3 regions of the Halobacillus naozhouensis genome follow, and region 3 is predicted to be linked to each of the others. Evidence: riboswitches for the same ligand, from Rfam matches in the RefSeq annotation. Region 3 holds a riboswitch; each other region holds the start of a gene.
What was found. A riboswitch is a leader RNA that binds a small molecule or an ion and turns the genes downstream of it on or off. The one in region 3 is predicted to bind S-adenosylmethionine.
Positions count from the first base shown of each region.

Region 1: it holds a riboswitch for S-adenosylmethionine, as region 3 does, so the genes downstream of both, P9989_RS01855 (PLP-dependent aspartate aminotransferase family protein) here and P9989_RS01245 (DUF2292 domain-containing protein) in region 3, are expected to answer to the same signal.
Region 2: it holds a riboswitch for S-adenosylmethionine, as region 3 does, so the genes downstream of both, P9989_RS02695 (DUF2254 domain-containing protein) here and P9989_RS01245 (DUF2292 domain-containing protein) in region 3, are expected to answer to the same signal.

Region 1 is NZ_CP121671.1:324,586-326,911, reverse strand. Features, by position in the region: gene P9989_RS01855 (PLP-dependent aspartate aminotransferase family protein) at 1-765, opposite strand, end outside; SAM riboswitch class I at 897-1,006, opposite strand; gene P9989_RS01850 (trans-sulfuration enzyme family protein) at 1,081-2,226, opposite strand; gene P9989_RS01845 (NUDIX hydrolase) at 2,299-2,326, opposite strand, start outside.
Region 2 is NZ_CP121671.1:489,245-491,570, reverse strand. Features, by position in the region: gene P9989_RS02695 (DUF2254 domain-containing protein) at 28-1,443, opposite strand; SAM riboswitch class I at 1,731-1,846, opposite strand; gene P9989_RS02690 (glycoside hydrolase family 78 protein) at 1,968-2,326, opposite strand, start outside.
Region 3 is NZ_CP121671.1:206,184-208,509, reverse strand. Features, by position in the region: gene P9989_RS01255 (sigma-70 family RNA polymerase sigma factor) at 172-795, shown strand; gene P9989_RS01250 (helix-turn-helix domain-containing protein) at 859-1,098, shown strand; gene P9989_RS01245 (DUF2292 domain-containing protein) at 1,229-1,393, opposite strand; SAM riboswitch class I at 1,522-1,627, opposite strand; gene P9989_RS01240 (restriction endonuclease) at 1,748-2,326, opposite strand, start outside.

The DNA.
Region 1 (2,326 bases), 120 kb from region 3:
ATCTGAAGCATAACGGATGCCGTTATAACTCTCATCCGGCTCGGTGAAAACAGGGAATTTGCCGTTCGCCCAATCAAATCTTCCCCCATCAACTACCACTCCACCGATGGCAGTTCCATGTCCTCCAATCCACTTCGTAGCCGAATGAACAACGATATCAGCTCCAAAGTCAATCGGTTTACAGGAATAAGGTGTAGCAAATGTGTTGTCAACAATAAGCGGCACGCCATGGTCATGGACGATCGCAGAAACTTTTTCGAAATCTAAAACATGCAAGCTTGGATTTCCAATGGTCTCGGCGAATACAGCCTTCGTTTTGTCTGTTAACGCTTTGCGGAAGTTCTCAGGATCCTCAGGGTCAACAAAATTAACTTTAATCCCATATCGCGGCAAAGTATTAGCGAATAAATTATAGGTGCCTCCATATAAATTCGAAGCTGCAACAATTTCATCACCTGAGCCAGCCAAGTTTAAGATGGATAGTGCAATCGCTGACATCCCTGAAGCTGTAGCTACCGAAGCAACCCCATTTTCAAGTAGCGCCATCCGTTTTTCAAAAACATCTACCGTCGGATTACCAATTCTTGAATAAATATTTCCTGGTTCATCAAGAGCAAATAAGCTCTGTGCATGATCTGTATCGTGGAATACATAAGAAGTTGTTTGGTAAATAGGAACGGCTCTTGATCCAGTCGTAGGGTCCGGAGATTGACCACCGTGCAGGGAAATTGTACTTAGATCGTAACTTTCAAATGAGTTTGTCATGTTTACATCCTCCTCAAATAATGGGTTGAATTTTAATGACAAGAGGGCTTCAGGAAGGCTCGGAACAGGACATTTTCTATACGAAAAAACCCCTCTTCGATAAGAAGAGGGGTTTGAATAAACGGGTCCTCCTCTTATCTCTCAGATTCGAAAATCTGTAGGATTTGGCACCTTTTCAAACCGATGTTTGAAGGTTGCCGGGCTTCACAGGGCCTATTCCCTCTGCCGCTCTTGATAAGAGTACTTACTATTTAATTTGGCTATGTTTATGAATTATAAAGTACAACAATTAGAAAAGTCAATCATTTTTGAATATTATTTTACAGAACCAGTAATCGATTCTTTAAATTGAGACACCATATCTGCTGGATCTTCTATCCCGATCGACAATCTCACAACGTAATCATTGACGCCGATCTTGTTCCTCTCCTCATCTGTCAGTGTTCGATGGGAAGTTTTGATGGGATACGAAACCGTTGTTTCCACTCCTCCAAGGGTTGGGGTTAATTGGATCCACCCTAAAGACCGAAAGAACTTTTCAATATCTATTTCCCTGCTAAGTTCGATCGTAACAATCGCTCCATGTCCATTTTCAGAGACATGCTCAGGGTAATAAACGCGTTCCACGAGTTCCTCCTGCTGTAGGGATTCAGCCACTTCCATTGCATTGGCTGACTGCTGTTTCATCCTCAGAGCTAGTGTCTTTGCCCCTCTTTGGGTCAGCCAGGCTTCATAAGGACTTAAATTTGCCCCAAGAGAAATCACTTTACGCTTCGCCTGCTCCATAATTTCCTTGCTGCCAGCTACTACCCCTGACGTAACATCACTATGGCCGCCAATGTATTTCGTAGCACTATGAACAACTATGTCGATTCCCTGCTTGCAAGGCTGAAGTAAATACGGCGTTGCAAATGTGTTATCGACCATTGTGAATAAGCCGTGTTTGCGGGCAATCTTTACAAGTCCCCCCAGGTCTTCTACTCTTAAAAATGGATTAGATACTGATTCAGTGTAGAGTAGTTTCGTATTTTCCTGAATAGCCTGCTCAACTGCCTTTTGATCAGCAAAAGATACGACTGTAACCTCAATACCAAAGCTGGTTAGCTCTTTAGTAATCAAGTTATAGGTTCCTCCATAAAGATCTTCAGCAGCTACAATATGATCCCCCGCCTGAACAACAGCAAGAATTCCAGCTAAAATGGCAGAGGTACCGGAAGATGCGGCAACGCCTGCCTCCGTTCCTTCGAGATTTGCCACTGCCTGTCCTAATTCTTCTGTGTTAGGATTGTTCTCTCGCGAATAAGAAAAAGCCGTCTCTCCTTCATAGTAACTTTCTAAATGATCCAGGTCTTTAAAAGTAAACGAAGAGGTTTGATAGATCGGTGTTGATTTACTATGTACAGCGCTCTCTTGCTCTATTTTATTATGCACAACACGCGTTTCAAAAGATGAATGACTCATAAGTTCGCTCCTTTTTTCCATGAATGCATTAAAGTATATAGATCAACGCAATATTCTGTCAATAATCGAGCTCTAGCGCGTCTGTAATATGGCCTGCACT
Region 2 (2,326 bases), 280 kb from region 3:
ACATATATTAACCATAAATGGATATTTTTAATTTCTTTGTAATATTCTATCTCTAGGGGAGCGTTCTTCGTGTTTTAATATTTCTTCAATGATATTATTGTAATCTTCTTCATTCCCTGTTGTTTTTGCGATATTAAAAAGCCCATCATAAAATTTTCTGTTATCTAGGTGATGCATGTATTCATATTCGAATCCACTTGCCGTATATACGGCAAATTCCCAGACAGATTGGTCGTCTCGTTTACTCACTGCTCGTGCAATCGCATCAAGGACTTTAAGTAACTCAACGGTAATGACTACGTTATCCCTTGCATAATGCCGTATAGAGGCGAACCCGATATATAAATAATCTTCAAAATCGAGATTCTGTAAAATAAGACGGAGGTCATAATTTTTATCGGTTAAATAGGGAGTGAATTTTGCCTTCTGAGAAATGTTTATAAGTAAATCCCCAATCTCATAAATAGTATCAGTGGCTGTTTTGGGGTCATCATTACCCAAAGCCCGAATAGCGATTTCCACGAATTTATTGATACTGAACTCAATGTCCTGAATTTCTGTTTGGCCCTTTCCTATATGAAACATATTTTTATATTTAAATTCATCAATAGTTGTTTTTTCTTTCTTCTTCCAATAGGTTAACAAAGGTGTAGAGCCAAAGACGAAATTCCCAACTTTGTACTCTAGCCGAATAATGAGATCATCCTTACAAGCTTCCTCAATCAATGGAATAAAATCCATAGTTTGTAAATAGCCAGAAGAATCAATACTTATTTGGTGTCCCTGGTATTCCGGGATTTGGCCTTTTATTGTCGCTTCATCCTCTACCCTGTAAGGTTCGAGTTCATTAAGCAAGGAACTTTCAATAATTCCAATGGATTCCCTTTTCATATCACTCGTCATATTTGATACTTGAAGCCAGGTGACAATGTGATTAATAAAAAAAACAAATGTTCCTAAACATAAAGCTGTCAGAAATGTAGCTGTTACTGGAATCAAGGAATATTGGGAAGCTGTTTCCCCATTAAGAAATAATAGACAAAACAATACATATAGGAAGCTCCCGTTAAAAATCCCAAGCGTTCGCTGTGTCACATTCGTCATCATAAAATTCTTTAGTATCCTTGGAGAATATTGGCCGGCGAAGGTCGTTAGAGCTGTTAACACACCATAAAAGGTAAAGGAGTTTAATGATAAAAGTCCTCCTGTTAGAGTACTTAATATGGTTTTGGTCAATTGATAATTTGCACTTAGAATCGAAGGCATCATGTTGCCAAACTCCATCTTCAGATCTGCCCACACGGTTAAGACAAAAAGCAATAGTGATAACCCTGCATAAATAATGGGTGTAACCCAAAGGTTTGAGTAAACCCGGTGCCATTTCTCTCTTTTTGACATGTTTTTGTACTTCTTTTTATTTTGGAGTTTATTCCGATTCTTCATCTCGACACTCCTTTAAGGGCATGATATTCCCTCTATCCCCCTCTTTGTCGTGTTCTAATCTGTACAAGGGTGTTGTTGGCTGATCGAACGTCGTCTTTCCTGCTATAAAATCAAAAAAAACCCCGCGTGTTAGGGTTTATTGCCGGGGATGAACTCTATCTATGAGCTGTAATTAAAATGTTATGGTATCGACATTTTATATTTCTTATCCCCCTGTCTACACAAAAAAGCCCCCCTTCTCGAAAAATTAGAAGGGGGGCTTTCAAATTTAAATAGAAAACCGACTCTCCTCATCTTTCAAGTGCATACGCACCTGTTGGAGTTGGCACAGTTTCTAATGAACTACATTAGTCCCGCTGCCGAGGTTTCAAAGGGACAGTCCCTCCACCTCTCTAGATAAGAAGATAAGCTTATTTTTCTTAAAATTATGTGAACTATCTAGACATAGTCTTTTGTCAATTCATGTTTTTCTTACACCATGCCGCCCATGGTATATGATTTCTTTTCCTTCTATTTATACTGAATCAAAGAGAGCCTTCTAAAACGTTATACTCATATTGAAATTTATAGTTACCTGAACCGATGTGAACAATAACATTTTCTCCAGAAAACTGATATTCACCGATGGCCTCCAAAAAAAGCTTTTGATTTTTGACCGGTGAAGCTGCACCAGGCAAGGTAACAGTAGCAGTAGTATTTGCCGGAATAGAAACATTATAGGTGAATACTTCACCTTCGAATGTCCAGCTCGATCCAATCTCCCCATACATGGAATGATAGGTGGATCTTAACCATGTCAATTCCGCACCTGGTTTTGGAGCAAGATGAATATGTTTGTAACCAGGCTGCGTTTGATCAGTATCTATCCCAGCCAGAACTTTGT
Region 3 (2,326 bases):
GCAAGCAATCGCCCCAAATTACAACCCTTTTTAAAAAAAGTTACTTAATTTCATCCTAACTCTAGCACTTCGAACAATTATTTAATATAATAAACACGAACAAATGTTCGTCAAAAGGTTGTACTATTACCTTTGAATTTGCCTTTATACAATAGAAAGGGGAGTGATAGGATGGACCGCAGCCACCTTTCCCAAGGTTTTCAAATTAAATATCAAGATTTGGTGCCGCTTATCCAGGAAAACGAAGATTTTTTCTCCAATGGATTGGTTCAATCATTCTTTCAAAAAATCGAACACCAATACTTACTTGAGAGAACGATTTGCCACTCTGAGAAGGCAGCCGAAGCTTTAAATACTGCCTTCAAGCAGTATTACGCTACGATTAGATTAACCAGCCAACTATCCCATAGCATAAGACGACACGCTATTCGATTTGACCAAAGAAGAAACAAAGATAATCAACATCATTTATTAATTTTGGATAAGCCCCTTGATTATGCCAGTGATACTGTTACACATCTGGATCTCATAGCAGATAACATAGCCGTGCCTATCGATAAATTAGTTATCGAACAATCCAATCAGTTAGAAAATCAAATTGAGAGTCCCACTCTATATTTTGCTATTCGTTCGCTAACACCACGCCAGCGTTACATTTTAGAAGCGGCTTATCTATTTAACTTGAAGGATACGGAAATCGCTGAACAGGAGGGTGTTTCACAACAATTTATTACAAAAACACGAAGGAAGGCCTTATCAAAAATTAAATTAATGGTTCAAGACAAAACGATCTGATATGGTTTTACGTTCTGCTCTGTACACAAGGAATTCACAAAAACTTAGAAAGGAGAGGTCACTATGACCAGACTTATTGAATTGGCCAAGCAGGCTCAAAATAATGATACAACTGCAATGAAAGCTATCCTTGAATTATTCGAACCTAAAATTAAATATTCTTTGAAACAAACTACTCCCCAGGAACAAGAAGATCTTTATCAAGAATTGACAATTAGAACGATCGAAATTATACGTCAATACGATATTGAAAGCACCCCTGGATTCTGGGAGTTTAAACATGAAATAGAAAGTCGACAGTAAGGGGCGAATAAATTTTAAAAATCGAGAGAGAAGAAAGCTGCTATAACAGCTTCTTCTCTCATATATAAATAAAAGAGTACCATTCTATTCGCTTACTTCGAATAGAATGGTACTCTTTTATTTATGTATGTTATTTATTGCTAGTCCCACCTTTATCCAGTGTATAACGTTGTTTCTCTGTGGTATCAATCTGAGTCACTTCCCCATTGTGTACAGTAACCACCAACGAACCGAATTCTAACCTTTCCAACCTCGACACAATATCCTTAATCTTTCTTTCATCAATTTCTGCCATATTTAATCCTCCTTTTATTTTTTCTAAGTAATCCCTTTAGCAGCCCCAGTAGCTGACATTTACCTTTGGCAAAGTAAAAACCTCTTCTCATAAATAAGAAGAGGTTTAAGTATCCGATCACTTTGCTCTTCTTATCTTTTCAAACCATTAAGGCTTGCTGGAATTGGCACAGTACTGTTGCAGTCTGCTGCCGAGGCTTCTAAGGGCCAGTCCCTCCACCTCTCTGGATAAGAAATATCTTTTATTTAATTATCCTATAATTTACACTCCCTAGAACTAATTGTCAATCATTTGTTGTGAATCTTTCAACTCTTGGTCATTTACCGGGATGGTTGTTAAATAAAAGAAAACAGATTAGGCTTCTTCCATTTCACCTACTAACTCCTTATCCACTTCTTTCACACCTTCCAGCCAATATTCTACCAGTTCCACTCCATTAATAAGATGGATGTTCTTAAGTGAATGAGCATAATTCACCGCATTTTTGTTAAAAGACCCGGTGGTAATGACGTAACCTCCTGCCGCTTCTTCTTTCACTACATTTGAATGAAGTAAAGCAATTGGTTCATAGCCCATATCGTCTTTATAGCATTTTACCTGTGCTAAATATTTCTCATCCTTTACAGTAAGATCAAAATCTACGCCAAAATCCCAGGAAGGATTCGTGACCCAGGCAGTGCCATTGAATTTCTTCTCAAAAATATTTGCCACAAACCTCTCAAAACTGACCGGGTCTTCCTTGATAAATAGCTTGGAGTACTTTTCCTCTACAACTTCTCCTTCACCTGTTTGTACTGTCCCCTTATTCTTGAACCTATAATAAATTCCCATTGCAAGAGTTCTTTTCAAGTTATCATCGGTTTCAATTTGTTCCATAATCGTTAAGGCCTTATGATGGTGTGATTTTCGTACTACCCATAAGTGCACGAGTGA